DNA from 3 places in the Oceanobacillus picturae genome. Region 3 is predicted to be linked to each of the others. Evidence: predicted binding sites of a transcription regulator. Region 3 holds the regulator's gene; each other region holds the start of a gene.
What was found. Region 3 encodes LexA, which represses DNA repair genes until DNA is damaged. Its sites were predicted from a motif close to CGAACATATGTTCG; they were not measured.
Positions count from the first base shown of each region.

Region 1: a site for LexA is predicted at 2,681-2,694, ahead of BN988_RS04430 (DNA polymerase IV). Genes of this name have one in related genera too.
Region 2: a site for LexA is predicted at 1,551-1,564, ahead of uvrB (excinuclease ABC subunit UvrB). Genes of this name have one in related genera too.

Region 1 is NZ_CCAX010000001.1:876,401-880,694, forward strand. It holds gene BN988_RS04415 (YndJ family protein) at 1-991, opposite strand, end outside; partial or broken gene BN988_RS19140 (DUF4166 domain-containing protein) at 981-1,349, opposite strand; gene BN988_RS19390 (DUF4166 domain-containing protein) at 1,303-1,596, opposite strand; gene BN988_RS04425 (DoxX-like family protein) at 1,598-2,509, opposite strand; gene BN988_RS04430 (DNA polymerase IV) at 2,711-3,964, shown strand; gene BN988_RS04435 (ectoine synthase) at 4,029-4,294, opposite strand, start outside.
Region 2 is NZ_CCAX010000001.1:1,619,150-1,623,443, reverse strand. It holds gene BN988_RS08285 (metallophosphoesterase) at 1-246, opposite strand, end outside; gene BN988_RS08280 (MGDG synthase family glycosyltransferase) at 339-1,445, shown strand; gene uvrB (excinuclease ABC subunit UvrB) at 1,746-3,728, shown strand; gene uvrA (excinuclease ABC subunit UvrA) at 3,736-4,294, shown strand, end outside.
Region 3 is NZ_CCAX010000001.1:559,331-563,624, forward strand. It holds gene tkt (transketolase) at 1-465, opposite strand, end outside; gene BN988_RS02880 (DUF896 domain-containing protein) at 599-832, opposite strand; gene BN988_RS02885 (YneB family resolvase-like protein) at 1,031-1,669, opposite strand; gene lexA (transcriptional repressor LexA) at 1,957-2,580, shown strand; gene BN988_RS02895 (amidohydrolase) at 2,667-3,947, opposite strand; gene BN988_RS02900 (AbgT family transporter) at 3,963-4,294, opposite strand, start outside.

The DNA of each region.
Region 1 (4,294 bases), 320 kb from region 3:
GCATGGAATCAACTAGCCCATTGTATGTATGCTCTACTTGTATAGTAGCTAACATTTTTTCTCCAATAACCCGCTCTCCCCTTATCCAACTGACTGGAAAAGATCGATGACCCGTATGCGCCCCGGGGCAACTGATCATCCAACCAATTAGCCCAACCATAGCAAATACGACTCCATTCATTACACCATGGAACCTGAGCATAAAGTCAATGCTTACATAAAACACACCTGTCATATTACCAAAGGCGTAGCATAGGGAGAACAAAATGGATATTCCCAACGCAGAAAAGGACAGCCGAATGAGCCATGCTTGTATCGGGCGGAAAAAGGTCGTTTTCCATGCTAAGATGATCAAGCTGTAGATCCCTATCATATAAAGCATTACACCAAGTAACTCCAGTACAACCGCATACGAAATACCAACTGCTACAAGAATGGGCGCCAATAAGATAGCTATACCAGCCATTTTATAAAAACGGTTTTGGTTTAGTCTTCCTAAAAACCCTCCAAAAACCGGTAACAAGAAGGAAGCATAATGAAAATGGATGCCTGTTAACCATGTTAAAATAGGAGAAAAACCAGTATCTAGCTGTACGACACTAGCGAAATACCAAGCCCCTCCAATTGCAAGGTACATGCAACCTATATCAATCATAAATTCTTCAAACCTGGCAAACCCACGCTGTAATAGTCGCTTTGCCCCAAAGCAAGCCACAAGTATCGTAAAAGCTAGATAAAAAAGCGCAAGGACGATATCCCAAGGTGTGCGCTGTGTCATTTCAAGCAAGAAAACAGCAGTTAGTCCGAGAAAAGCTGCATACGGCAGGATACGAAAAAATCCTTGCTCCGCTTTGCCTAACAAGTGGAGAGTTAGTGGCACAAATACTAATTGGGCAATACTTAGCAATAAATAATACCATGGCCCAGTACCGAATAAAGTAAGAATTAAAAATAACCCAATCATGCCTATTGCTACTTTATTAAATGTCATAATGGCGAAACGCTCCCTCATAGGCGAAAATGGTACCAATTAGCGGGTTTTTCACTTGCACGCTAATCGTGTACGCCTCCTTTTCTTCTATGTATGCTTCTTTAACAGTTGCTTTCCCTTGAAAGATGCTTGGCAATGGAATCTCAACTGGACCAAGCAGCAAGCGCTGTCGCTTGGAAGTGATGGTGAGTGCTCCATGATCGACCGCCAGTTTCAGATCCGAATAAACAATGGGCGGTTCTCCCAGATAATCCTCGATAATAGCCTCTTTTGCATTAAAACGCATTAAGGCATTGAAATAGCGTTGTTTTTCACCAAAGTAAAAAATACGCTCCCAGTGCACTTGTGCCTCCCCATCTCTTCCGGTACCCGGTGTGTTTTTTAACGTAAAAGGGACCCCTTTCCTCTCTCTCTGGAAAAAGTAATTTTCTTTTTACACCAAACAAACCAAGCGGCAGTAAGCCTTTTGGCACACCTTTTATTCCTTTCATGACACCCCTTGCTTCAAATGGACGGTTTTGTAAAAAGGTATAGCGTTGTTGGAGTTTTGGGTGTAATTGGTAAAACGACTGGCCTAATATTTGTTCGTATATCGAGACGGTCATGTTAATCTCCTTGCTTTCTTTTGCAGTTTTTTGCAGTTGGTACCCCTCGACTTGCCATCCAGCCGACCCAGGTTAAAACAAGCAATGCCACGTTAAAGGTGAGGGCATTGAATGGCGCGGTAAGCTGCTCTGGAGCAGCAAAAATTGCTCCTACTGTCAGGAGTGGAAAAGCGATAAACTGCAGTCTATACAGCTGACGTTTCTTTCGATAAAATAGCCAGCCTACCCCGAATAATACTTCCAATATCCCAATTATTATCACGAACATGATCGCTGTTTGTGTATCTACTGGAGCCACCTGTTGTAGCATGGACAGTTCTGCAGGATGCTGGTTTATGACCTTTGGCACTAAACCATGATAAATCCAGACAAAAGCGAAGAGAATAGTAGTGCTCCAGTGGGTAAAAAACCGTGTATACTGTGCCCATGGTTGTTCCCCTTTTTCGAGCCATCGCTTTACAACATCAAAACTAAGCGCTGTAGCCCAGCCGATTAACGGGCGAAATAGCAGGATATCAAAAAGACTTCCAAGCTTGCCAAAGCGTGTTTCATAATTATATTGGGTGAGGAAGGTGACGGTGTTATCGCTTTCTGGCTTGTACTTCCAATACCCTCTTCCTTCTCGAATAAGAGAGATTTTCTGATCTGTGCCAAAATGCAGTGAAGACGTTCTTGCATCGTCCTTTGCTTGATAGCTTCCCACACTTTCGCCCCAGCCTTTAATACGTAATCCAAATCCAATTTTGGTTTGATACGAAAATCGCTGGGGGTTTCCTTCCTTTTTTGGTAAATATGTAATGGAGGAAAATCGCAAATCCCATTTTTCATGGTGGTCAGGGCGCTGGGTTGCCTCCCATAAAGATTCCATGTCTGTATGTATTGGTAATTCTACATAGATTGGTTTGGGCTTCATAATACCTCCCCTTAGAAATATGTTTATTTCAAATATAACATAGATTCCGTTATCTTTTTTCCTGTTTTCAAAGCTGGCGGAATAAGTAAGGTTCTCACCACATGTTAGGGTACAAATCGAAGCTTTCATAAATTACCATTGTTAAAACTAGGTCGATTGACATATACTATTAGAACAAACGTTCTGTGAGAGGTGAAAGAAATGGACTACTCCCAATATGCTCGCAATGATGTGCTCTGTATTGATATGCGCTCCTTCTATGCAAGCGTGGAGGCAGTAAAATTGAACCTAGATCCTATGACTGCACTGCTGGCCGTTGTCGGAGATCCCGATCGACCGGGAAGTATTGTCCTGGCCGCATCGCCGGCACTAAAGCAAAAATATGGTATCAGCAATGTTAGCCGTTTCTTCGAGCTACCGAAACATGACCCCGAGTTGTACATCGTGCAGGCTCATATGGCAGACTATTTATACGTTTCATCAGAGATTACGAAGTTGCTATATCAGTACGTACCAAAGGAAGCCATCCACCAATATTCTGTTGACGAAGTTTGGGTAACGGTTAATGGGATGGAAAGATTATTTGGGACCCGTTGGGAAATCGCCGAAAAAATAAAAGAAGATATCTTAGAAAACTTTGGCATCACTTGCTCTATTGGGATTGGGGATAATAAATTCCTCGCAAAAGTGGTGATGGATTTGCATGCAAAAAAAGTTGGCATTGCCGAGTGTCGCTATGAAGATGTAGAAGAGAAGCTTTGGCCATTCCCTGTGGAAAAAATCTGGGGAATTGGCGGCAGGATGAAACGTAATTTAAATCGTATGGGAATTGTCACGCTTGGCCAAATTGCCCGTTTCAGTCTTGACCAGCTAAAGAAACGATTTGGTGTGATGGGAGAGCAGTTGTACTGGCATGCATGGGGAATTGATCTTAGCCCAGTGTTTGGCAACTTTACGAAAACGGAACAAAAAGGCTTCGGCCATGGTATTTCCCTCTTAAGGGATTATTCGGCAGAAGAGGCCCCTATTTGCATCCTGGATTTATGTGAAGAGGTATGCCGCCGTGCCCGCACAGCTGACCAAGCTGGGAGAACGATTCATCTTGGGATCTCTTATTCAAAGGAAACAGGTGGCGGCTTTTCCCGTTCCCAATCTGTCAGTATTCCGACAAATGTAACGATGGATGTTTATGGCGTCTGTCTCCAACTTTTCCGCAAATTTTATGATGGAAAAAGCAATATTCGCCATGTCTACGTCACATTGGGGAATTTATTTGCCAAAGGGGAAACCCAGTTAGATCTTTTTGAAGATCGACCTAAGAAAAACGATATTGGCTATGCAATGGATGCTATTCGTGACAAATTTGGTACGACCGCCATCCTCCGTGCCACTAGCTATACAAACGCAGGTATCACCATTGGTCGGAGTAAGAAAATCGGTGGACATAGAGCATAACCTCCACTTTGAGAATACAGAGAGAGCACCTGGCCAATAGAAGGCCTGGTGCTCTCTTGTAAAACTATTCTGTCAGCAATGGATAATATCCTTCTTCATTATGTGTTTCTGTTCCAACTAGAGGGGGATTGAACACACAGACCATGCGCATTTGCGTTTTTGCTCGTAAATGATGTTTATCATTTTTATCTAGAGTATACATCGTCCCCGGCTTTAGTGGATGTACCTTTCCGTTCTCCACCTCTTCAATCTCGCCTTCTCCTTCAATACAGTAAACTGCTTCAATATGGTTCTTATACCAGAAGTAGTTATCCGTACCAGCTTTAATAA
Region 2 (4,294 bases), 1.1 Mb from region 3:
ATCGCCTGTGAGAGCTATAAGATCAGGTGTTTCACCCATTAATTTTTGCTCTAATTCTTTAGGGGTTATCGAGATGTTCTCTAAGTGTAAATCTGATAAATGAAGAATAGAAAGGGAAGAAAGATTTGCTGTCTTTCCTGAGTCAATATTTATTTTATTCAGTTGAATATCCTTTGTATTCATATATGCTTTATAGAATAAAAAAGAGGTTATGATTAGTATAATGCCAATTGCTAGATAGGTCATGGTATATCGCCTCCTGCATTATTATATCATGCGAAAAGTGGGTAAATCATTGGTAATTAGCGGTATATATTAGGCCAGAGGAGTTGAGGGAAATGGAGAAAAAAGCGTTATTTCTACCATTCATGAATATGGCTTCAGGACATCATCATGTAGCAGACACGCTAATGGAGGAAACAGCTAAGCTAGAGGAACATATAAATACGAGCAAGGTAGATATCCTTTCTTATAGTTATGGAACAGTAGAAAAATTGGTAACGTCATTTTATATGAAATGGATCCATCTATTTCCGAGTTCCTACGATCGGCTTTACTACCATTTAGCATATCGAAATGTTGCCAAGCGTAGCCGCCACCTGCATTATGAGTTCCTCTTTAAGTCATATATGCAAAAGCTACTGGCTAGTAATAATCCCTCGCTCTTGTTCTGCACCCATGCTTTGCCTTCAAATATCACGTCTATGCTAAAGCAAAAGGGAAAATTAAATGCCATAACAGTAAATGTATACACCGATTTTTTTGTAAATCGTGTATGGGGCATAAACGGAATAGACTATCATTTGGTCCCATCCCTTACTGTGAAAGACTTCCTTATTCAACTAGGGGTAGATGAAGAACGCATTTATCTAACTGGAATTCCGGTACATCCTGTTTTTAAAACACCTATTTCCACTCGAAAAGCCACTGAGGATTATGCAATTCTCGTAACGGGAGGAAACATGGGGACAGGATCAATGGAAAAGCTGTTGCCACAAAACGAGGCTTCCACCGTTCGTTACTATATTCTTTGTGGAAACAACGATAAACTTTACAGAAAGCTTCTGGAAAGGAAACATGAGCGGCTAATACCTATATCTTATATTAACAGTAAGCATGAAATGAACGCTTTGTATGACAAGGTGGATGGAGTACTAACAAAACCTGGAGGGGTCACAATTAGTGAATGTCTGATGAAACAAAAACCGATTTTTGTTAGTCATGGACTTCCAGGACAGGAAAGAATCAATATGCAAGAACTAGAAAAGCATGGCCTGACGCTGACCTTGTCGCGTGATAGAACAGTTGAGGAGCAAATTGTTAACTACCTAGAAAATGAAAGAGCAATGCAAAGTTATAGACAACGGGTAGGAGAATACCATGAGCATCTTGATAAGCGTGAGATGGGTGAAATACTCCTAGATATATTTAATAAAGAGCATTAGCTAAATAGCTAATGCTTTTTTACGGTAGCGAGCAATGATCTGCTGGTTTATGATATTTCACTATGGAAAAAGGGTATAATGCTAAGATAGGCAAAGCATAATTATCGAATATTTGTTCGTGTTTATGTTATAATTACGATGTTGTATGATAAAATAAAAATATGACCATATAAGAATATTCGGCTTATTCCTATTCTTTGTTATGAGTTGTTTTCACAGTACATTGTAGGCAGCTTTTTTTGGGAATAGCCTCTTAATATAAGAGTTTCAGATAGATTATCACGTGAACGGAGGTAAAATGTGAACAATACATTTGAATTAGTATCAAGCTACGAGCCTGGCGGAGACCAGCCTAAAGCGATTAAAGAAATTATAGATAAAATTATGAAGGGGCAGCGGCATCAGACGTTGCTAGGCGCCACGGGTACAGGGAAGACGTTTACGATGTCAAATGTAGTAAAGGAAATTAACCGCCCTACATTAGTAATTGCCCACAATAAAACACTTGCCGGTCAACTCTATAGTGAATTTAAAGAGTTCTTTCCTAATAATGCAGTAGAGTATTTTGTAAGCTATTACGATTATTATCAACCAGAAGCCTATGTACCTTCCACAGATACTTTCATAGAAAAAGATGCAAGTATTAATGATGAAATTGATAAGCTACGTCACTCGGCAACATCAGCTTTATTTGAACGAAATGATGTATTAGTTGTTGCCAGTGTATCATGTATCTACGGCTTGGGTTCTCCGGAAGAATACAAAAGCCACGTTCTTTCTCTTCGGGTAGGAATGGAGAAAGAAAGGGATCAGCTGTTGCGAGAACTTGTTGATGTTCAGTACGCAAGAAATGATATTAATTTTCAACGCGGGACCTTCCGAGTAAGAGGAGATTCTGTGGAAATTATACCGGCTTCAAAAGAAGAGCATTGTCTTCGGGTAGAGTTTTTTGGAGACGAAATTGATCGAATACGCGAAGTAGATGCATTAACAGGTGAAATTATTGGCGACAGAGAGCATATAGCTATTTTTCCTGCTTCCCACTTTGTTACAAGGGAAGAAAAAATGAAGAAGGCTATCAAAAACATCGAAAAGGAACTAGAAGAACGTCTAACAGAGTTACGTGAAAATGACAAGCTATTGGAAGCGCAACGCTTAGAACAACGTACACATTATGATTTGGAAATGATGAATGAAATGGGTTTCTGTTCAGGAATCGAAAACTATTCCAGACATCTTACCCTACGTGAGCAAGGCGCAACACCATATACGCTCATCGATTTCTTTCCAGATGATTTCCTTGTCGTAGTTGATGAATCCCATGTTACACTTCCGCAAATAAGAGGAATGTATAATGGTGACCAAGCAAGAAAACAAGTGTTAGTGGATCACGGCTTTCGACTTCCGTCTGCAATGGATAACCGACCATTAAAGTTTGGAGAGTTTGAGGAAAAGACAAAACAACTCGTCTATGTTTCCGCAACCCCTGGCCCGTACGAGCTAGAACATTCTCCGCAAATGACGGAGCAGATTATCAGACCTACTGGGCTGCTTGATCCTGAGGTAGAAATAAGACCAATAGATGGACAGATTGATGATCTTCTAGCAGAAATTAACATACGCTCAGATAAGAATGAACGTGTCCTTGTTACGACATTAACGAAAAAAATGTCAGAAGACCTTACAGATTATATGAAAGAAATAGGCATTAAAGTAGCTTATCTGCATTCAGAGATTAAGACATTAGAGCGGATTGAAATTATCCGAGATCTTCGCGTTGGGAAATACGATGTTCTCATCGGAATAAACTTACTCCGAGAAGGGCTTGATATTCCTGAGGTATCGCTCGTCGCAATCCTAGATGCGGATAAAGAAGGATTCCTTCGTTCAGAGCGGTCCTTGATACAGACAATGGGCCGGGCGGCTCGTAATGAAAACGGGCGGGTTATTATGTATGCTGATAAAGTGACAAAATCAATGGATATCGCAATTAGCGAAACCAATCGACGTCGAGAAAAACAGCAGGCATATAATGAGGAGCATGGCATAACCCCGACAACCATTAAAAAAGAGGTGCGGGATGTTATTCGCGCAACGATTGCTGCAGAAGATCAACCAGAATATGAAAGCAAAGCAAAGAGCTTAACGAAGCTATCCAAAGACGAGAAAGAAAAAGTAATCGATCAAATGGAAAAGGAAATGAAGGAAGCTGCCAAGTCGCTTGACTTTGAAAAAGCAGCTGAGCTTCGTGATGTGATACTTGAACTTAAAGCAGGAAGGTGATGGAAAAATGCCTAGTAAATCAATTCAGATTCAAGGAGCAAGGGCACATAATTTAAAAAACATTGATGTAACAATTCCAAAAAATAAACTTGTTGTCATGACAGGACTGTCAGGCTCCGGAAAGTCCTCCCTTGCCTTCGATACCATCTATGCTGAAGGACAACGCAGATATGTCGAATCACTTTCCGCTTATGCACGACAGTTTTTAGGTCAAATGGATAAACCAGACGTTGACGCTATCGAAGGTCTCTCTCCAGCCATTTCGATTGATCAAAAAACAACGAGTAAAAACCCACGGTCAACGGTTGGGACAGTTACGGAGATTTATGATTATTTACGATTGCTTTACGCCCGTGTGGGGCATCCTGTATGTCCGAACCATGGGGTGGAGATCACCTCTCAAACAGTACAACAGATGGTAGATCGCATATTGGAATATCCTGAGAGAACGAAATTGCAAATTCTTGCTCCCGTTGTATCTGGTCGTAAAGGAGAGCATGTTAAAACGCTCGAGAAGCTTCGACAAGAGGGGTATGTACGTATCCGTGTTGACAAGGAAATGCGCG
Region 3 (4,294 bases):
TACAAGTGCATAAGTGTGGTGATCAACGATTTGAAGATCTTCCTTGTTAAATTTCGCAGAGAGATGTGCTTCAGCCATTGCCATACCAACTGACATGGCAATTCCCTGACCAAGTGGACCAGTTGTCGCCTCTACACCGTCTGTGTGGTGTACTTCTGGATGGCCTGGTGTCTTAGAATCCCATTGACGAAATTCTTTCAAGTCATTCATCGACACGTTATAACCTGATAAATGAAGCAAACTATATAGAAGCATAGATCCATGGCCTGCTGAAAGAACAAAACGGTCTCTATTAAACCACTTTGAGTTTTTTGGATTGTGATTCATGAAATCAGTCCATAGCGTGTAGGCCATTGGAGCTGCTCCCATTGGAAGTCCAGGGTGACCAGAGTTCGCTTTTTCGATTGCATCAATAGATAATGTACGGATTGTAGTAATTGAATTTTGTTCTATGTTGTTTGACATATTGTTTAGCCCCTTTCAAAAATAACTACTGGTTGTTTCCTCCTCATTCTATAACGAAACCCATCCAGGAACAAGTTAAAACGGATAGGCTTCCTTATAAAAGGGCTGATTTTTGTCGTAGTTTGGTACAAAATTAATGTTTCTTATTTCTCTCTTGCAAGTCTTTCACTTTTTTTGGTGTAACATCGTTTCCTTTAGGATCCACAACTGTCATGGATTTAAACTGGTTTTTAAAAGAGCTTCTTACATTGTTTAGATATTCTTCACGGAGCTCTTTTTGTTCCTGTTTCTCTTTCTCAGTTAGACCTGTATCTTTAGCCTTTTTTGCCAGTGAATTAATTCGCTCAATTTTATCCTGAGATAACATAGCTCTACCTCCTTTTTAATTTTCTATTAATACCCTTATGACTTTTACAAACTTCATCGCCGTCTTGCGTATACATCATTAGCTGTATAAGATCTTATTAAGCTTTATCTTTAAAAAATCTATTTTACGTCTGAATACAACAAAAAACAAGAGCCATTAGCTCCTGCTTAGTTATTTTACGCCTATTAAGGCTTATATTCAAGTATCTTGCAGTTCCTTATACCTGCGATGGACCGTCGCTTTGGAGACAGGATATCCCATTCCGTTTAATGTACTCGTAATCTCTTCAAATGTAAGCTTTTTCTCTCTAAGTCTAACCACTTCTTCTATAGGAAAGGCAACTCTATCGCGCCCTGGAGCATGATGCTGGTTTTTGAGATTTTCAGCAGGATTATATCCTTGTTCTACTGCGCGTCTCATTCCTCTTTTAATTTTTGCATTGTGAATTTTGCGTTGGTATTCTTCCACTATCCCAACTATTTGCAAAACCATAGAGTCTGATTCTGATAGTTCAAGCTTCCCATCATGCATTGCAGTATATACATCTATATGGAGCTTTTGCAGCTGATGGAACAACGCAATTTTGGTATTTCCACGCCCTAGTCTTGTTTCATCCTGAATTAGTAAACAGTCAGCATCTTTAGCCGCAAATATATCGAGCATCTCAAATATGCCATTTCGCTCTATTTCATAGCCACTCTTCTTTTCTTCTATACAAGCTATTACATTAAAATTATAGCGTTCTGCTAATCCCATTAGCTCTATTTTTTGTCTAGCAAGAGAGGTCTCTTGGGTATGTTTGTCGGTACTCACGCGACAGTAGATAATTGCATTCAACACGCTTACTCCTTCTTAAACCAATTAACTCGTAATCATAGTAAAGTACAGGAATCCCAGCGTCAAGGCAAAGGCAACTATATAAAACAAATCCGTTTTTGTAAGTTTACTAAACATAGTTTCATTCCCTCCTTTTCTAAATAGGAACCTTTGTTCGCTTATTTGTAATTTTAATTATAGCAGAACATATGATCCTGTCAAGGCTTTTTCTCGAACGAATGTTTGCTTTATGTGGAATCAAATGGTAAACTATTAATAATTAATCTTATGGGCGAGGTGAAACATTTATGTCAAAACTATCAAAACGTCAGCAAATGATTTTAGATTATATTAAAGACGAAGTAACAAAAAAAGGATATCCGCCTTCCGTCCGGGAAATTGCCGAAGCTGTCGGACTTGCTTCAAGTTCTACAGTACATGGACATTTATCTAGAATTGAAAGCAAAGGATACATTCGACGAGATCCGACTAAGCCAAGAGCAATAGAAATACTTGATTTGTCGGAAGGAAATAATATCCCAAGAGAAGAAGCTCGCTATGCTCCTGTAATTGGGAAGGTAACAGCAGGACTACCTATTACAGCAGTTGAAAATATCGAGGAATTCATTCCTCTACCAACCACAAGTGCTGGACCTGATGATAATCTTTTCGTATTGGTTATCGAAGGGGAAAGTATGATAGAGGCAGGAATACTTGATGGGGATATGGTTATCGTTAAACAGCAGAATACAGCACAAAACAGTGATATAGTTGTTGCGATGACAGATGAAAATGAAGCAACAGTGAAAAGGTTCTTTAAAGAAAAAGACCACATTCGCCTCCAGCCCGAGAATGCAACGATGGATCCGCTTCTATATGATAATGTAACAATACTAGGTAAAGTAATTGGTTTATATCGTAATATCCATTAAATCGAGCAACGTGTAGTACCTAGTACTCACATCTCACCAACACCAAATTCTAGTAAAAAAACAGCTACCTCGAGGGCAGCTGTTTTTTATTGTTCCATTATTACTTTGACTGATTGGAAAAGAATGTTAACTGCAGGTAATAACGTGTCTTCTTTAATATCAAACTTTTCATTATGATGACCTGCAGCCAGTTCTGTACCGAATACACAGTAGGTTGCCTTTCCGCCATTTTTCTGTACTTCGTTCATAAAATAGGTGGCGTCCTCTGAACCTCCTGGCGTGTTATCTTCCAGTTGACTTATTTCAATATCCGGGGATGCTTCGGCACATTTGTGAAGGATACCTGCTAGGTCCAACGAACATTTACAACTTAGTGCCTCGCCTACTGTTTCAATATTATGTTCTACTTGATACATGGTAGCCGCTCCACTGACGACAGATGTCACCTGTTCTTTCACATAATCATTTATTTCAGAAGTCTCTCCTCGCGTTTCTACTTTCATGCTAGCATGATTGGCAATAATATTTCTTCCTGCACCAGCTTCTAGCTGCCCAACATTTATCCTGGTAGCTCCTCCTGAATGACGAGATATACCATGGAGGCTTAGCACACTAGCGGCAGCTGCTAAGAGTGCATTCTTGCCTTCTTCAGGGCTACCTCCGGCATGTGCTGCTGTACCGTCATAGGTGATATCTAATTTGGAGGTGGCAAGAAAACCGCTATTGGCGGCAACGAATTGCTTATGCGGAACACCGACCCCAATATGGGTGGCGATGAAATAATCGACATCTTCCACTATATTTGCTGCTGCCATAGCTTTTGCTCCTCGTGTGCCTTCCTCTGCTGGTTGAAATATTAATTTTATTTTTCCCTTAAGCTCTTCTTTATTCTCAATAAGCAGGGTGGCGAGGCCTAAACCCATCGAAGTGTGGGAGTCATGACCGCAGGCATGCATTTTCCCGTGAACTTTTGAACTGAATCCTTCATTGTGCGGGAAATGCTCGTTACTGTCTGACTCTAAAATATCCAATGCATCCATATCAAATCGATATGCAATAATAGGGCCTTTCTTACCTGTATCTAATGTGGCAACTATTCCTGTATAGCCTTCTGAAAAGGGATTAAGATAATCATCAATTGCCCCATTTTTCTGTGCCCATTGATAATGTTTCTTTGTTTCCTCTTCAGTGGGTTTTCCCATGCAATCTGCCTCTGACATAACTTCCTTTCCCATTTTCAGTTGGAAACCAAGTTTGTCTAAAATAGAAGCTACAATAGAAGCTGTTCTCATTTCCATAAAACCTGTTTCGGGATATTGGTGGAAATCTCGGCGCCACTGAATTAATTTATCTTCTAATTGTTGCATACTGCTCTCCTCCTTCTATAAGAACGGGTATATTCCTGGACCAAATGGTAGACCTGAATAGTAAAATACCAGAATTAATATAACCCAAGTAGTTAAAAACGCAATACTATACGGTAGCATTAATGAAATATAAGTACCTATACTTGCTTTTTTATCATATTTTTTTATAAACGCCAAAATGATAACCATATACGGGAACAATGGTGTAATAATATTTGTTGAAGAATCTGCCACCCTGTATGCAACTTGCGTAAAGGCCGGATGATATCCGAGTTGCATAAACATCGGAATAAACACTGGGGCTTCAATTGCCCACTTAGCAGACCCTGAAGTAATCAGGAAGTTCA